Regions from separate parts of the Brevibacterium zhoupengii genome, predicted to be linked through region 1. Evidence: predicted binding sites of a transcription regulator. Region 1 holds the regulator's gene; each other region holds the start of a gene.
The links. The regulator HrcA, encoded in region 1, represses chaperone genes, less so after heat shock. The targets are predictions, from matches to a motif close to TTNGCACTCGNNNNNNNCGAGTGCNAA.

Region 1 (6,038 bases):
ACGCCTGCTGCCCATAGGGCTGCTGGGCATATTGCTGCTGTCCCTGGCCATACGCTTGCTGTTGCCCGGACTGCTGCTGGCCGCTGTATGCCTGCTGTGATCCGTAGCCGGGCTGTTGCTGCTGCGAGGCATAACCCTGCTGCTGCGAACCGTAGCTGGGCTGAGCCGCCTGGCCCTGCTGTGAACCGTAGGTCTGCGGAGCGGGATTCGGCTGCTGGGAACCATAGTTCTGGTTCTGCTGACTGTAGGGCTGCTGGGGTCCAGAGGCCTGAGAATAGTTCGGTGGCATGGGACGCGACTGGTCAGAGCCGTTGTTGGGCTGCTGGGGGTTATAAGACATGCGGGTCCTTTCAGAGCTTCTGGTCATTCACACTATCGGAAATGCTCTGGCGCCGAATGGGGGAAAGCCCGAATCGTGTACCAGATCGATCACAAACTCCCCAGGGCCTCAACCGACCTGCGTTCTACCCGTCCCGGTGTCGTGTCCGAACGGGGCCTCACCCAACTGTCACGAAGTCGATGAGCTCCTCGACCCGACCGGAGAGCGTGGGCTCGACGTCGGCGATGGTGCCGACCTTACCCAGAATGCGCACCCAGCCCCGTGCCACGTCCCGGTGATCGGCGTGGGGCCAGCCGATGCGCTTCAGGATTCCCGTCTTCCAGTCCTCGCCTCGAGGGACGACCGGCCATTCCCTGATGCCCACGACATGAGGCTTGACCGCCTGCCAGATGTCGACATAGGGGTGTCCGATGATGTGGACGACATCGCGATAGCGAGGATCGGCACGCACCGCATCGGCGATCTTGGACTCTTTGGTGCCAGAGACCAGATGGTCAGCGAGAACCCCGACGCGGTGGTCCTTGTCTGGGCCGAAGGCGGCGAGTTTGTCAGCGACGTCATCCAAGCCGCCCAATGGTTCGACGACGACGCCCTCGATACGCAGATCGTCACCCCAGATCTTCTCCACCAGTTCAGCATCATGTTTGCCCTCGACCCAGATGCGCGATCCGCGAGCCACTCGGGCCCGGGCATTGCCGACTGCCCGCGATCCTGAGGCCGTTCGACCGGGGGCAGATTTCTTCTTAGCCGGGAGTTTGACGTCGACGGGCTTGCCCTCGAGCAGGAAGCCGGGCCCCAGTGGGAACGCGCGGACCTTGCCGGCCCGGTCCTCAAGATTGACGACGACGCCGGCAGTGGTCTTCTCGGCGCCGACGACGGCACCGACATATCCGCTCATGGCGTCTTCGAGGACCATTCCGAGTGCGAGCTCGACAGGGGTGGACTTCTTGGGTCGGTGCGAGGAAGGTGAGGAACCTGCCAGCACATCGGGCCCATAGCGATCAAAGGTATTCACGGTCAACCACCCTAATCAAGGACACGGTGCGATGGGCGATGACCCGCTGGGACAGGGGCGAAAGTGAATTCGAACTGCAAGAGGCGTAGAATTGGCACTCAAAGCAGATGAGTGCCAAATGCAGCGCCGAACTCAAGGAGGGACGAATGAACGACAGCAGACGAGCACAGGTTCTGCGTGCGATCGTCGAAGACTTCGTCGCCACCAATGAGCCCGTCGGGTCGAAGGCCATCGTTCAGCGCCACACGCTCGGAGTCTCACCAGCCACGATCCGCAACGACATGGCTCACCTCGAGCAGGAGGGCTACATCGCGCAGCCCCATACCTCCGCCGGTCGGATCCCAACCGACCTGGGCTACCGGATGTTCGTTGACCGCATCGACGACTTCAAGCCGCTGACCCAGGCTGAGCGGCGTGCGATCTTCCAGCTCATCGACGGCAACGGCGACCTCGATGACATGCTCGACCGTACGGTGCGAGTCCTCTCTGGTCTGACGCACCAGGTGGCACTGATCCAGTACCCGACGGTCTCTCGCGCCACGATCAAGCACATCGAGGTCGTGGGTCTGGGCCCCAACCGCATCCTCGTCGTCCTCATCACCGATGCCGGTCAGGTCGAACAGAAGATCGTGATCACACCGGGATTCATTGACGATGAATCACTGCGCGGAATCCGCGATGAGGTCAACACCGAATTCTCCGGCCAGAAACTCTCAAAGGTGATGAGCACGGTTACCCCCAGCACTACGGGTCAGGCCGCTGAGGGCACCGAGACAGAACCCCTCGCGGGAGCCAACTCAGTCGGCGCCGAGCTCGCCGCGGCTCTGACTCAGGTGCGAGCCGCCGTCACAGATCTTGTCATCGCCACGCGTGAAGAGCGCATCATCATGGCAGGCACAGCGAACCTGGCTCGCTCCGGGCGGGAGTTCGGTGAGAAGATGGCACCGATCCTCGAGGCATTCGAAGAGCAGGTCGTACTGCTCAAGCTGCTGACATCGATGGCCGAGGACCAAGAGGAGATCAGCGTTCGGATCGGTCGTGAGAATACTCACGAGTCATTCAGCTCGACATCCCTCGTGGCCGCCGAATATGGTCATGACGCGGGTTCCTCCGCGCGATTGGCTGTGCTCGGGCCGACCCGGATGGACTATCCGACGACGATCACCGCTGTGCGAGCCGTGGCGAAGTACGTCTCCTCTGTCCTCGATCAGAGCTAGATGAACCGATCCGACAGCGCACAGCACAGCTCGAACAAGCACCACACTGCGAACAGGCACGACAACGCGAACAACGCACACCACCAGGGAGAGAGAAGTTTCTGTGGCCGATCACTATGAAACACTCGGAGTGTCCAAAGACGCTTCGGCGGCTGAAATCAAATCGTCCTACCGAAAGCTGGCCCGGAAGTATCACCCCGATGTGAACCCCGGCCACGAGGACGAGTTCAAAGCCATTTCCCTCGCCTACGACGTTCTCTCCGACTCGGAGAAGCGCCGCAACTATGACATGGGCGGCGGCGAGAACGGTCAGGGCTTCCCTGCCGGCGGTGGCGGCTTCGGCGGCTTCGGAGACATCTTCGAAACCTTCTTCGGCGGAGGGGCCGGCTCGGCCGGTGGCCCGATGCCGCGCACGCAGCGTGGCAAGGACGCGCTCGTGGGAGTCAACATCGACCTCGAAACCGCAGCATTCGGCGGCAACATCGACCTCGACGTCGCCACAGCTGTCGTCTGTGACACCTGCTCGGGTGCCGGAACACAGCAGGGCACATCGGTTGAGACCTGCACCCTGTGCCACGGAGCTGGCAGCGTCCAGCGTATGACCCGGACACTGCTGGGCCAGATGGTGACCAACCAGACGTGCAACTCCTGCCACGGCTACGGCACTGTCATTCCCAACCCCTGCCTCAACTGCCAGGGAGACGGCCGCGTCCGCAAGCAGCGGACCATGAAGATCCGCATCCCCGCCGGAGTCTCCGACGGAACGCGCATCCAGCTCTCCTCCCAGGGCGAAGTAGGACCCGGTGGTGGACCTGCCGGCGATCTCTTCGTCGAGGTCATGGTGACCCGCCACGAAGTCTTCCAGCGCGACGGTGACAACCTGCGCGCCTCCGTCTCGGTGCCGATGACCGCGGCCGCCCTCGGCGCCTCGATTCCGTTCGATACCTTCGACGGCACTCAGGATCTCTCAATCGAGGCCGGCATCCAGTCCGGCACCGTCGTCAAGCTTCCCGGACTCGGCGCCACCCGTCTGCGTTCGGAGACCCGAGGCGACCTCCTCATCACGGTCGACGTGATGACACCGGACAAACTCGACGATGAGCAGAAGGACCTGCTGTCACAGTTGGCGAAGCTGCGCGAGGAGGAGACTCCACGCGCGCAGATCACCACCCAGAACCGGGGTATGTTCTCCCGCATGCGTGAGAAGTTCGCCGGTCGGTGAGTCTTCCCGTCTTCTTCTCCTCCCAGGTCGCCGAGGCGGCCGCCGGTCAGGTGCTCACATTCGGTGAGGATGTGGCCGGGCACGCGGTCCGAGTCCGCAGACTCGGACCCGGGGATGAGCTTGAAGTCGTCGACGGATCCGGCACTCGCGTGCGCGGCACCGTCACGAGCGCTTCGGCGAATGAAATGGGACTTCAGGTTGCTTCGGTGACCCACGCCGAGGTGGTACGACCGCGGTTGGTCCTCGTGCAGGCACTGGCGAAGGCCGACCGCGATCTGCAAGCGATCGAAGCCGCCACAGAGATCGGAGTCGACGAGGTGATCCCGTGGGCCGCCGAACGCTCGATCGCCGATTGGCCTGCGAAGAAGCGCGACAAACTCGCCGGTAAATGGGACAACGTCCTGCGGGCAGCGTCCTTGCAGGCCCGACGCTCTCGCTTCCCACTGCGCCACGACCTTGTCCGCGGCACCGGTTTGGCAGGGGCACTGTCCGATGGCGATACCGTCTACGTCCTCCACGAGGCGGCCGAGCTGAAACTCTCCCAGGCCCTGTCACGGTCCGAGGCTGGATCGGAACGCGTCGTTTTGGTCGTGGGACCCGAAGGCGGCATCAGCGACGCCGAGCTCGAGGCACTGTCGGCCATCGGCGCCGAAACAGTGCTCCTGGGCCCTACGGTCCTGCGTTCGTCCTCGGCCGGAGCAGCCGGCCTCGTCATGGCTCAGAATTCATTGGGCCGTTGGTGACGAAGCGGACTACGATGGAAGCACACAATTGCAGTACTCCCACAAGTACTCACAGTCACTAAGGATCATTCTGGACACCTCCACTCAGCCCACGAACTCTGTGAACAGCACACCTGCCGAAGCAGCCTCATCGGACACAGTGCGTCTCGTGATTCCCGACTCCATCGATCTGGTCGAGTTCTTCGGGCCGGGGGAGTCGAACCTGCGGAAGCTCGAGCGCGTCTTCCCCGAACTCAATCTGCACGTGCGCGCCAACCAGGTGCAGGCCAGCGGTGAGCCGACGCGCGTGGCGGCATTCGTCTCCGTCATCGGGGAACTCAAGAAGCTGCATGCCTCCGGCCACCGCATCAACGAGGAGACGATCGACCGGGTCGCGTCGTTCTCCTCTGAAGGACAGGCCGCCTCGGCGGTGATGGGCACGAACATCCTGTCCACACGCGGAAAATCCATCCGTCCCAAGACGATGGGCCAGCACGACTACGTCAAGGCGATCCGCAATCACACGATCACCTTCGGCATCGGCCCCGCAGGCACAGGCAAGACGTACCTGGCCATGGCGATGGCCATCAACGCACTGCAGCACAAAGAGGTCTCACGCATCATCCTCACCCGCCCGGCCGTGGAGGCAGGGGAGAGCCTGGGCTACCTGCCCGGGACGCTGAACGAGAAGATCGACCCCTATGTGCGTCCCCTCTACGATGCTCTGCACGACATGGTCGACCCCGAGTCGATCCCGCTGCTCATCGAAACCGGAACGATCGAGGTGGCCCCGCTGGCGTATATGCGCGGCCGGACTCTCAACGATGCGTTCATCATCCTCGACGAGGCGCAGAACACGACCGGTGAGCAGATGAAGATGTTCCTCACCCGTCTGGGCTTCGGTGCACGCATGGTCGTCACCGGCGACGTCTCCCAGATTGACCTGCCGGGCAAGACCCGTAGCGGTCTCAACGTCGTCCAGGACATCCTGACCGGAATCGAGGACCTGAAATTCTGCCACTTGGGCAGCAAGGACGTCGTCCGCCACTCGCTGGTGACGAAGATCGTCGACGCCTATGACCTGTGGGGAAGCAGCGAATGAATACCGAGATCTCTAACGAAACCGACTCATCGATCGACCTCGACGAGGTTGTGGCTCTGACCGAATACCTGGGTCAGGCCCTGCACATGCACCCCGGTGCCGAACTCGCGGTGACGATGGTCGACGCCACGGCCATGGCAGAACTCCACGTCACCTGGATGGACCTCGAAGGACCCACCGACGTGATGTCGTTCCCGATGGACCAGCTCACGCAGGGCCAGCCCGGTGCTCCCACCGAGGGCCAGATGGGCGACATCATCATCTGCCCCGAGGTGGCCGCTGCCCAGGCCGCATCGTCGGGTCATTCGACGATGGACGAGGTGCTGCTGCTGACGGTCCACGGATTCCTGCACCTGCTCGGCTATGACCACGGTGAGCCTGCGGAGAAGGAAGAGATGTTCGCCCTGCAGCGTCATCTTC
Region 2 (6,038 bases), 750 kb from region 1:
GCCATGAGCAGACCGATCTCCTGAGTGCGCTGTCGCACGGAGAGAGTGAGGGCGTTCGCGACTCCGATGACGGCGATAATGACGGAGAAGAGGACCATCCCGAGGAAGAACATCATCGTCTGGTCGATGACGGTCTTCAGCACATCCTCGAAGCCGCCCCACCCGTCGTCGCCGAGCGATTCGGCGTAGTCGAGAAGCTGATCTCTGAAGGTTGTCATGGCCGTGGCGAACATGACGATGAGGGTGATGCCGATGACGAGTCCGATCACCGTGCGCGCATTGCGGGTGGGGTGGCGAGCGATCGTCGACGCAGCCAGACGTGCGGTTGCCGTTCGGCCGAGCAGCCACCCGGTCAGCGTCTGCAGCGGCGGAAGGATCCAGGGGTTGCCGACGATGACACCGACGAAGGTCAGTGCGGCACCGACGGCGACAAGGAGCACGCCCAGTACACTCACTGTGTTCCCGCTGGCACCGACGATGCCGCTGATGAGAAGGGTGATCCCCATGGACAGCAGGATGAGTGCACCTGCCAAGGCCCCCATCGACGCGCGTGTGTCTTCGGGGCGACGTTCGACAGCCTGCGAGGTGGCCTCGATCGGCGAGATGCCGCTGATGCGTTGGGCGCCCAGATACGCGGAGAACCAGGTCACGACGATCGTCGCCGCCCCGGGCAGGAACATCATAGGGCTGAGCAGTTCGGGTTCCACGGTGATCTGTTCGCCGAGGTAGGCCGTCGTTGCCTTCGCGAGTGCAGTGGAGACGAGGAATGCAACGACGGCGCTGGGTATCGAAACGAGCAGTCCCTCCACCGAGGCGGCTCGACGCAGCCGTCGTGAGGAAGCTCCTATGAGCCGCAGCAATGCCAGTTGGCGGCTGCGCCCGGCGATGATGATGGAGAACGTATTCGCGATGACGATGCTCGAGACGAACAGTGCGATGACGAAGAAGACCAGCCCCACCATTGTGAGCAGGCCCTGCGCGGTGTCTGACTCGGAGACGATCTTCGCTGACGACATCCAGGCGGTGAGGATCTCGATGCCCTGCATGATGACGGTGCCGAAGAGTGCCGCAATGAAGACGACGAGGAAGCTGGGGGCGAACTGCCGCGGGTTGGTCCGGATCTCCCGCAACGGGTTCATCGGCGCCCTCCAGACTCCGCTGCATACTGCGGGGTCCGTCCGGTTTGTGGTGAGGATCCTGCGTCCGCGTTCTCGGCAGCCTCGGCCTGCGCGTCGAGGTCGAGCATCGTCTGCGCGATCACCTCGGCGCTGATCGAGTCGTTGAGCTCAGAGACGGGCGTGCCGTCGGCGATGAACACAACCCGGTCGGCATAGGCAGCCACGATCGGATCATGGGTCACGAGCACGATCGACTGACCGAGCTCGCGCACTGCCTCGGACATGATGGCCATGACCTCGCGGCCCGACCGGCCGTCGAGGTTGCCGGTCGGTTCATCGGCAAAGAGGATATCCGGTCGGGTAGCCAGAGCACGGGCGATGGCCGTGCGCTGCTGCTGCCCGCCCGAGATCTCGCTGGGCCGATGCTTCAGCCGCTCGTCGAGGCCGAGCCGCTTGATGATGCTGGAGATCCAGGCGCGTTCATCGGCGTTTGGCCTGCGATCGTCGAGTTCGAATGGCAACATGATGTTCTCCCGCACCGTGAGGGTCGGCACCAGGTTGAATGCTTGGAACACGAAGCCGATCCGCCGCCGGCGCAAGGCCGTGAGCTCGTCTTCACGCAATGCGGTGATCTCACGTTCGCCGATGTGCACAGTGCCCGAGCTCGGCCGATCAAGCCCGGCGAGGATGTGCATGAGGGTGGATTTGCCCGAACCCGAGGGCCCCATCACGGCCGTCAGGTGTGCGGGGGCGATATCGAGGGAGACCTCGTTGAGAGCGACCAGCGCTGCCCCGTTCGGATCAAAGATCTTCGAAACATCACGAAGTTGAGCGATGGGCATCGGTGAGGCGGTCGTCATGGGGTCCCTACATTGTTGCGTCAATCTGTCTTGTCCAGACTAACGACCCTCGGGCGCAAGAAACATAGGATCTGACTGATCAGTAGGTGTGAGCCGCCTGTACAGCACGGGGACGACGACAGGACGAACAGCCTCGGCGGGTGAATTCGATGGGTGAATACACGTGTGGCCCGGAACCAATTTCCGGGCCACACGTGTATCAGGTCAGCGCATTCACTGCGCGCCGATGCGAATCAGATGAGGATCAGTCCTCGTCCTCTTCTTCCTTCTTCTCGACGACCAGTGTCTCAGTGGTGAGAACCAGTGCGGCGATCGAAGCGGCGTTGCGCAGTGCCGAGCGGGTGACCTTGACCGGGTCGATGATTCCGGCGCCGATGAGGTCGCCATAGGAATCGGTAGCCGCGTTGTATCCCTGGCCGGAAGCGAGTTCCTTGACCTTGGACACGACGACGTAGCCGTCCTGGCCAGCGTTGGCAGCAATCCAGCGCAGTGGCTGAACGACTCCGCGCTTGACGATCTCAGCACCGGTGGCTGCATCGCCGGTCAGGCTCAGGTCGTTACCGTCCAGAACCTTGGCTGCGTGGATCAGAGCCGATCCGCCGCCGGCGACGACGCCCTCTTCGATGGCTGCACGAGTAGCAGACACTGCGTCTTCGACGCGGTGCTTACGTTCCTTGAGCTCCACCTCGGTGGCGGCGCCGACCTTGATGACTGCGACTCCGCCGGAGAGCTTGGCCAAGCGCTCCTGCAGCTTCTCGCGGTCCCAATCGGAGTCCGTGTTCTCGACTTCGCTGCGGATCTGGGCGACCCGACCGTTGACGTCCTCGTCGGAGCCAGCACCATCGATGATGGTGGTGTTGTCCTTGGTGACGGTGATGGTGCGGGCGTTGCCGAGCTCTTCCAGGGTGACCTGGTCGAGCTTCATGCCCATATCAGCGGTGACGACCTGGCCGCCGGTGAGGACGGCGAGGTCTTCGAGGATCGCCTTGCGGCGGTCGCCGAATCCGGGAGCCTTGACGGCGGCAACGTTGATGATGCCGCGCAGCTTGTTGACGACCAGCGTCGACAGAGCTTCGCCTTCGATGTCCTCGGCCACGATGAACAGAGGCTTTCCGGCCTGCTGCACCTTCTCCAGCACAGGGAGGAGCTCCTGGATGTTGGAGATCTTGCCCTGGTTGATGAGGATGAGCGCGTCGGAGAGCACAGCTTCCTGGCGATCAGCATCGGTCACGAAGTGCGGCGAGAGGTAACCCTTGTCGAACTGCATTCCCTCGGTGATTTCGAGTTCCACAGATGCGGCCTGGGATTCGTCGATCGTGATGACGCCGTCCTTGCCCACCTTGTCGAAGGCATCGGCAATGAGCTTGCCGATCTCTTCGGACTGAGCAGACAGACCGGCGACGTGTGCGATCTCCGAGGAGTCGAGAACATCGCGGGCGATGGTTCCGAGTTCGGTGGAGACAGCCTCGACGGCAGCTTCGATTCCGCGCTTGAGGGCACCTGGTGCGGCGCCGGCAGCGACGTTGCGCAGACCTTCGTTGACGAAGGCCTGTGCCAGGACGGTCGCGGTGGTGGTTCCGTCACCGGCGATGTCGTTGGTCTTGGTGGCAACTTCCTTGGCCAGCTGAGCGCCAAGGTTTTCGTATGGGTCGTCAACCTCGACCTCACGAGCGATGGTCACGCCATCGTTGGTGATAGTGGGTGCGCCCCACTTCTTGTCGAGAACAACGTTGCGGCCCTTGGGTCCCAGCGTCACCTTGACGGTGTCCGCGAGGATATTCACACCCTTTTCGAGTGCACGACGGGCCTCGTCGTTGAATTCCAGATTCTTAGGCATTCGTCCTCCTGTCAGTGAAGTAGTTGTTCAGGGGATTCAGCCGATGACGGCGAGCACGTCACGAGCCGAGAGCACGAGGAACTCTTCTCCTGCGTACTTGACTTCGGTGCCGCCGAACTTGGAGTAGATGACCTTGTCGCCGATGGCCACGTCAACTGGGACGCGGTTTCCGTTGTCAGCAACGCGGCCTGGGCCCACTGCGACAACTTCGCCTTCCTGAGGCTTTTCCTTGGCGGTTTCGGGAATGACCAGACCACTGGCGGTAGTCTGCTCTGCTTCGACCTGACGGATGACAATCCGATCTTCGAGTGGCTTGATGGAGACCGACATATCGGGCCCTCTCCCTTCGCTGGGTTCAATTCTTCTTTGAGTCAGACGGCGGCTGCTGCCATGAACCTCTCGTCGTCGCGGGTGCCGAGCGATTCGACCGTCTCATAAAACTGGCACTCACTGAGTGCTAGTGCTAATTCGACTTTAGAACGCTCTTAGCACTCGGTCAACTCGAGTGCCAAGGATTGTCCACGCTCTGGGCGAAACTCCAGAAAAGGCGCTCGAAGACCGCCCCGTGGCGGCCCTGAGACGGTCCTGGCACGGCGCTGGCACCAACTCATCTCCCATGCGCCGCCAGCAGAGAACTCCCATTTGGCATCGGTGGTGAATGCACAAGTGCGGACCCGGGATAATCCCGGATCCGCACTCGGTGCATGTTGCCTATAGCGTCAGCTCATATGCCTATCGCTTCAGGTCAGAGGTTACACTCTGCGATCAGGCGCAGGCCCACTGTCCCCAGCCGGCTTCAGCCTGGAGCTTCTTGGCACGATCGAACTGCTCCTGGGGGCTGGCATCGATCGGGTTACCGCTGCCGCCCATGGACTGCCATGTCTGGAGCTTGAACTGGAAGAGACCGAAGTGTGCATGGTTCGACTGGTTCACAGCGCGCGGGTTGAATTCCGACTCACACTTGGCGACCTGGTACCACTTGGATCCCGGTCCGCCGAGCATGTCCTTGATCTCCTGGGTGCTCATGTCGCCACCGCCGCCGGAGCCGCCGCCGGTGCTGTTGTCACCGTCGTCGGAGCCGCCTGAACCGTTGTCGGAGCCGCCGTCGCCGGTTCCTGCGTCCGAGCCGTTGTCGGAGTCGTCCGGCTTCTCCGCGGGGGCTTCCTTCTTCTTGGTGCCCTGGATGACAACCTTGGCCTTAGGCTCGGAGAGGACCTTCTCGCCCTTCTTCTCCTTCTTCACCTCATCGCCGTTGACGGTCTTGACCTTGTAGGAGACCTGCTTCTCGCCGTCCTTGCCCTCTTCTTCGACTTTGGTTTCGCCGACGTAGAGGTCGTCAGACTTCTTGGTCTCGGTCTTGGCCTCGATGGCCTGCTTCTCCTTGACCGTGTCGTTCTTCACACGGTTCACGGTCAGAACCTGGCCGTCGGAGACCTTGGAGCTGAGCGGTACGGAGAGGAAGTCGTCTTTGTCGAGTTTCAGCTTGGTCTCGCCGAGGGCTTCCTTGGCGGTGCCTGCTGCGGCCGAGACCTTGTGGTCCTTGCCGTCGGCAACGATGGTGAGATCCTTGGCGGTCGTCACATCGATCTTGTTGCCATCTTCTTTGAGCTTCTGATTCGGCTCAGCATTGAGATCGGCGTGCTTCGCGTCCACACCCAGGTCGGCCAATGCCTGACCAACAGTGTTCGCGTTCGTCCACTCATTGCTCTTATTGCCGTCGACGGACAGTGAGAGCTTCTTCGCGGTATTGACGGTGATCGTCATATCCCGCGAGATCTTCTTGTCTACGCCTGGCTTGATCTGGTCGCGCTTGTCGATGTCGAGGTCGCGGCTGTCGAGGACATCCCCCACGGTACCGCCGAAGGTCCGAACTTCTTCGGACTGACCGTTGACATCAAGGGTCACGGGCTTGTTCATGGTAACCACGGCACCCGTGCCACCCACGAGTCCGGTAATCACAACCGCCTGTGCAGCAATTTGCACTTTGCGGTTCTTGAGAAAATCAATCACAAAAATATCCCTGGGGCAGAGGTCATCAACTCATCTACTGTAACCGATTCGTTACAAGATACGCAAAACATTACGAACATGTAACAGCGAGGGTCCCGAAGTTGGCGCTCTGACCAGGACTTCCCCGTGTTTCCGGGCTTCGTCACAATCGTGACATTTACCCGCCGAGGTGTCTGATCGAGCGTCATCCTCTCCCTCGCCGAGGTGGCTGGT
Region 3 (6,038 bases), 1.1 Mb from region 1:
TGGTCGGACAGTGCGGCGGCCCAGTCGGGGGACATGATGTTCGTGAGCTCAGCGGTGGACGTCATGGTCGCGAGTCTACCGATGGCGTTGGACCGGGTGCTGATGTGCACGCAACGCAGACGAGGTGTGCATCATCGCCTACTGCTCCGCCATTCTTTTCGGATGGGGGCAGGCGATATGCTCGTCGGAGAGAGTTCAGCGGAGAACTATGTAGGTGAAAGGATCACAATGTCGCAATTTCCCGAGGCCACGAACTGGAAGATGTTCATCGGCGGAGAATGGGTCGAAGCTGCCGACGGTGACAGGAAAGACGTCATCACCCCCATTGATCGCAACGTAGTGATCGCCACTGTGGCCAATGGCAAGGAAGAAGACGCCGATCGCGCCGTCAAGGCCGCTCGGAAGGCCTTCCCCGAATGGGCCGCTTTGCCATTCAAGGAACGCCAGAAGATGCTCATCCGCTGCGCGGACGCACTTGATGCTGCGTCCGAGGAACTGGCCCAGCTGACTGCGATCGACACAGGCAACGCCATCCGCACCCAGGCACGTCCGGAGACGATCATCCTGGCCGACCTGTTCCGCTACATGGGCGGTGTCGCAGGTGAGGTCAAGGGCAATACCCTGCCTGCCGGTGACGGACAGCTGCAGTACACGAAACGCGTTCCGCTGGGCGTCGTCGCCGGAATCCTGCCCTGGAACTCACCGCTGATGATTGCGGCCTTCAAGACCCCAGCCGCACTGGCCGCGGGCAACACGATCGTCCTCAAGTGCGCTGAGGATGCGCCGCTGACGATTCTGAAGATGGCTGAACTGCTGGCCGACATCCTGCCGGCCGGCGTCCTCAACGTCGTCACTGGCAAGGGCTCGGTCATCGGCGAGGCGCTCAACGTCCACCCCGACGTCGACAAGGTCTCGTTCACCGGTTCGACGAACGTCGGCCGTCACGTCGCCGAACTGGCAGGCGGACGCCTCGCTCACTCCTCGATGGAACTCGGCGGCAAGAGCCCCAACATCGTCTTCCCCGACTCCAACGATGACGACACACTCCAGCAGGTGCTGCTCTCGACGCGCTTCGCACGTCAGGGCCAGTCCTGCACGATGGGTTCGCGTCTGTTCCTCCACGAGGACATCTACGACGACTTCCTGGCCAAGCTCGTCGACGCCGTGTCGAAGATGAAGGTCGGTGACCCTCGCAACGAGGATTCGGACATCGGCTGCATCATCAACGAGAAGCAGTACAACCAGGTCTCGGACTACATCGAGATGGGCAAGTCGATGGACGGCGTCGAGATCGCCTACGACGGTTCGGACTCACTCGAAGTCGGCGAACCCGGTTTTTACCACGCACCGGTCATCTTCTCCAAGGCCAAGAACGAATGGCAGACCAGCCAGGAGGAGATCTTCGGACCCGTCCTCTCGGTCATTCCCTGGAAAGACGTCGACGAGGTCATCGACATGGCCAATGACAGCGAATTCGGCCTCGCCGCCTTCGTTTTCACAAGGAACGTCGATGCCGCACTGACCATGGCCAACCGGATCGAATCCGGCTGGGTCCAGGTCAACCAGGGCGGCGGTCAGCTGGCCGGGCAGTCCTACGGCGGTATGAAGACCTCCGGCTTCGGCCGTGAGGCCTCACTGGAAGGCATGCTCGAAGGCTTCACCCAGATCAAGCAGGTCAACATCCGCATCCGCTGATCAGCCCGAATCTGACGGACGATCTGCCAAGGACCGTCGCAGCAGCACTGTCGACCCACTCGGCCGCGGCCGGTTCACCCTCTGTGGTGAGCCGCCTGCAGCAGGGTGGGTCGCCTGCTTCCCAAAGGGTGGAAGGCGCCGGAAGAAAGCGCCGAGAGGCGCATGAATCCGCGCCTGCAGGGCAGCGGCGGCGCGCCGCGAATTTCAGTCCTGTCCTCCGGGCGATAATATAGAAGCAACGATTCTTCTCGAAGGAGCACAACCTCTATGCCGCAGAACCAAGGCGCCCCCGAACTGAGTGAGCTCGAGGTGTCCGTTTTGGAGTTCGAGCGGCGGTGGTGGAAATACGGTGGAGCCAAGGACCACGCGATCCGTGAACGGTTCGACATGTCTGCCACCAGCTACTTCCAGATCCTCAATTCCCTGCTCGACAATCCTGCCGCACTTGCCAGTGACCCTATGCTGGTCAAACGCCTGCGTCGCATCCGCACCACGCGGCAGAGCGAACGCGCACAAGCCCGCGTCTCGAGGTAGACATGACTGACGAATTCGACGAGATCGAACCCGGACGACGCAGCGGAGCCCATCGACAGGACTCCTCAGCGCAATCGAACGTCGGTGCCATCGCGCTGGTCATCATCCTGGCACTTGTTGCCGTTCTGCTGGTGGTCGCGGCCATCAACATCATCACGTCCTCGATGAAGGACCCCGAGTCCAACGTCGCCGATTCCGGATCCGATAAGACCGCCTCGGCGAGCCCATCGCCGAGTGAAAGCGAAGTCAGCGTCGCCGATTCGGAGCTTACGGTTGACGTGCTCAATGGTTCGGGAGTCTCCGGAGTTGCGAAGAAATTCTCCGAAGCAGTGGAGGAGAAGGGCTGGGGCATCGGCCAGGTCGGCAACTATTCGACCGGGCTGAGCGTCTCCACGGTCTACTACTCGGACGAGTCGAATAAATCTCAGGCGAAGATGGTCGCCGACGCACTCGGAATCGAGGCCACAGAAGCCTCGACGGACTTCGACGCGGACATCACCGTCGTCATCTGCTCCGACATCGCCGAGCGCGGACCAGAGCCCAGCGAAGGCGGCTCCGGCGAGGGCGATTCGGCCGAAGGCGGCGCAGATTCCGGCTCGGCCGGGGCTGTGGACAACAACGGCTGAGGCCCACGCGCCAGCTCGTTGTCATGACCGGCAGCGCATTTCTCTTTTGTGCCGGTGAAGTCGGTGATCGGCGGAGGTTTCGTACCGGAAAAGACGCCGTCGAACACACCTTGATAACGAATTGGTAACAGTGTTGAGCGGCCGGAGGACCTGTGCGGCGCTGGGGTAGAGTTGCATCAGCTAGGCAAGCACTGCCCTTGTGTTCTATTCGTGCTTCACCGAGATCATTCTCTAGAGGTCAATGAGAGAAATCGCGGGGTCGGTTGATTTTTACTAGCTTCCGTTGTCCGCGGCGCGGCCAGACCGGTCGCAATGAGGTGACGGAATGTCAATGACACTGCACTGTATGGAGAAGTAATGGCACAAGGTACCGTCAAATGGTTCAACGCCGAAAAGGGCTACGGATTCATCACCCTGGAAGGCAACAACCAGGACGTGTTCGTTCACTGGAGCGCAATCCAGATGGACGGCTACCGCGCTCTCGAAGAGGGCCAGCAGGTTGAGTTCGAAGTTGGAGAAGGACAAAAGGGTCCTCAGGCGGAATCCGTCACCCTCCTCTGAGACTCACGTACGTAAACTCTTTTGATCCGCTGCGGCGGGAAGACGGCGAAAGCCCGAATCCCTCCGATCGGGGAAAGCGCCAAGCAGGTAACTGCTTGGCGCTTTTCAGTTGTCTGGCGCGCAGCGGTCCACGCAGTGGACGGCGCTGAAGTTTCGCGCTGGGCCGAACCGCGCAATCCCGCGGAATCCACCCGATTCGAAGGCCGCGGGAACGCGCAATATTTGCACTCGCATGGGGAGAGTGCTAAATCTAGTACTGGTGAAAACCACTGGGTTTCTCATCAGTTGTCTCGAGAGCGTGGTCCATATGTGGAATGGAACATGCGGACCCACTCTCTGCCGTCGCGGGCGTTGACGACTGCTCTGGAATCCCACTCCACTCCATCAGGGAGGATCTAAGCCACTATGGCAAAGATGATTGCATTCGACGAAGAAGCTCGTCGGGGACTCGAAGCAGGTCTCAACCAGCTTGCGGACGCGGTCAAGGTAACCCTTGGACCCCGTGGCCGCAATGTCGTGCTCGAAAAGCAGTGGGGCGCTCCCACCATCACCAACGATGGTGTCTCCATTGCCAAGGAGATCGAACTCGAGGATCCCTACGAGAAGATCGGCGCTGAGCTCGTCAAGGAAGTCGCCAAGAAGACTGACGACGTCGCAGGCGACGGCACCACCACAGCTACCGTTCTCGCTCAGGCTCTCGTCCGCGAAGGCCTGCGCAACGTGGCAGCTGGTGCTGACCCGCTCAGCCTCAAGCGCGGCATCGAGAAGGCTGTTGAAGCCGTCACCGGTGTGCTGCTTGAGAACGCCATCGACATCGAGACCAAGGAACAGATCGCCGCTACCGCCGGTATCTCCGCTGGAGATCCTGCGATCGGTGAACTGATCGCCGAGGCCATCGACAAAGTCGGCAAGGAAGGCGTCGTCACCGTCGAGGAGTCCAACACCTTCGGACTCGAACTCGAACTGACCGAGGGCATGCGCTTCGACAAGGGCTACATCTCCGGTTACTTCGTCACGGACACAGATCGCCAGGAAGCTGTCCTCGAGGACCCCTACATCCTCATCGTCAACTCCAAGATCTCGAACGTGAAGGATCTGCTGCCCGTCCTTGAGAAGGTCCAGCAGTCCAACAAGCCGCTGTTCATCATCGCTGAAGACGTCGAGGGCGAAGCTCTCGCGGTTCTCGTGCTGAACAAGATCCGTGGCACCTTCAAGTCCGTGGCCGTCAAGGCTCCTGGCTTTGGAGACCGCCGCAAGGCTCAGCTGGCCGACATCGCCATCCTCACCGGTGGTCAGGTCGTGTCCGAGGAAGTCGGGCTCAAGCTCGACAACGTGACCACCGAACTGCTGGGCACCGCCCGCAAGGTTGTCATCACCAAGGACGAGACCACCATCGTCGAAGGTGCCGGAGACGCCGAGGAGATCGCAGGTCGGGTCGCCCAGATCCGTGCCGAGATCGAAAACTCGGATTCGGACTACGACCGCGAGAAGCTGCAGGAACGTCTGGCCAAGCTGGCCGGCGGCGTTGCAGTCATCAAGGCCGGAGCCGCGACCGAGGTCGAGCTCAAGGAAACCAAGCACCGCATCGAAGATGCAGTGCGCAACGCCAAGGCTGCTGTGGAAGAGGGAATCGTCGCCGGTGGCGGCGTCTCGCTCATCCAGGCGGGCAAGACTGCCTTCGCCAACCTCGCACTCGAGGGCGACGAAGCAACCGGTGCCAACATCGTCAAGGTTGCCATCGAAGCTCCGCTGAAGCAGATCGCCACCAACGCCGGCCTCGAAGCCGGTGTGGTTGCCGATAAGGTCGCCAACCTCGAAGCCGGATTCGGTCTCAACGCCGCAACCGGTGAGTACGAGGACCTGTTGGCCGCTGGCATCAACGACCCGGTCAAGGTGACCCGCTCTGCTCTGCAGAACGCCGCCTCGATCGCTGGTCTGTTCCTCACCACCGAGTCGGTTGTCGCCGACAAGCCTGAGAAGGCTGCACCAGGTGCCGACGCAGCTGCTGCCGGTATGGACGGAATGGGCGGCATGGGCTTCTGATCAGCCCCTCTCGCTCGATGAGCCGTGCCGGTACCCGAAAGGGTGCCGGCACGTCTCTTCTCTGCCTGCTGGCCGTACCGTAGCCTGGGTGCCATGACGTTCACTGGCACAGAATCGTGTGGAAACAGCCCCAAGAATATGTTCGTGGCCAGGTTCGAGGAGAACCTGTTCACAGGAGACGAGCCCGCCCTCGCCGAGGTGATCGCTGAGGACTGCATCCTCCAGATCGTCGGCAGCGGGGGAGTCGCGACCAGCACCGGTCGTGATGAGGTCCTCGCCGCTCTGCTGGGTATCTCAGCTTCGAATCCCGTGGCCGGTCATCTCGAGGCCGCCATCACCCACGGCAAGGCCGCCGCGGCATGGGGGCAGTGGGAGAACTCGAGCGATGGAGACGACATCCAACACTTCTCACACACGTTGTGGTTCCGTACCAACAAAGCCGAGGAATTCGCTCAGATCCGGGTCTTTCACCCCTGACAGGCATACTGGGGCAGGCCAGCGTGGTGATCTGACTTGAGCACTGGCCTGCTGGGCGGACTGGCCTGCGTGCGGACGTGGGTGCTTCAGTCCCAGGGGTTT

Region 2: a site for HrcA is predicted at 4,301-4,327, ahead of groES (co-chaperone GroES). Genes of this name have one in related genera too.
Region 3: a site for HrcA is predicted at 3,638-3,664, ahead of groL (chaperonin GroEL). Genes of this name have one in related genera too.

Annotation. Positions count from the first base shown of each region.
Region 1 is NZ_CP088298.1:2,555,565-2,561,602, reverse strand. Features, by position in the region: gene LQ788_RS11745 (DUF4870 domain-containing protein) at 1-340, opposite strand, end outside; gene LQ788_RS11740 (DUF3097 family protein) at 498-1,361, opposite strand; gene hrcA (heat-inducible transcriptional repressor HrcA) at 1,502-2,572, shown strand; gene dnaJ (molecular chaperone DnaJ) at 2,676-3,794, shown strand; gene LQ788_RS11725 (16S rRNA (uracil(1498)-N(3))-methyltransferase) at 3,791-4,537, shown strand; gene LQ788_RS11720 (PhoH family protein) at 4,566-5,618, shown strand; gene ybeY (rRNA maturation RNase YbeY) at 5,615-6,038, shown strand, end outside.
Region 2 is NZ_CP088298.1:3,306,674-3,312,711, forward strand. Features, by position in the region: gene LQ788_RS15040 (FtsX-like permease family protein) at 1-1,139, opposite strand, end outside; gene LQ788_RS15045 (ABC transporter ATP-binding protein) at 1,136-1,978, opposite strand; gene groL (chaperonin GroEL) at 2,223-3,815, opposite strand; gene groES (co-chaperone GroES) at 3,852-4,145, opposite strand; gene LQ788_RS15060 (resuscitation-promoting factor) at 4,581-5,732, opposite strand; gene LQ788_RS15065 (TatD family hydrolase) at 6,038-6,038, opposite strand, start outside.
Region 3 is NZ_CP088298.1:3,610,239-3,616,276, reverse strand. Features, by position in the region: gene LQ788_RS16450 (uracil-DNA glycosylase) at 1-65, opposite strand, end outside; gene LQ788_RS16445 (aldehyde dehydrogenase family protein) at 229-1,695, shown strand; gene LQ788_RS16440 (DUF3263 domain-containing protein) at 1,963-2,229, shown strand; gene LQ788_RS16435 (LytR C-terminal domain-containing protein) at 2,232-2,855, shown strand; gene LQ788_RS16430 (cold-shock protein) at 3,213-3,416, shown strand; gene groL (chaperonin GroEL) at 3,822-5,459, shown strand; gene LQ788_RS16420 (nuclear transport factor 2-like protein) at 5,604-5,936, shown strand; gene LQ788_RS16415 (DUF1707 SHOCT-like domain-containing protein) at 6,023-6,038, opposite strand, start outside.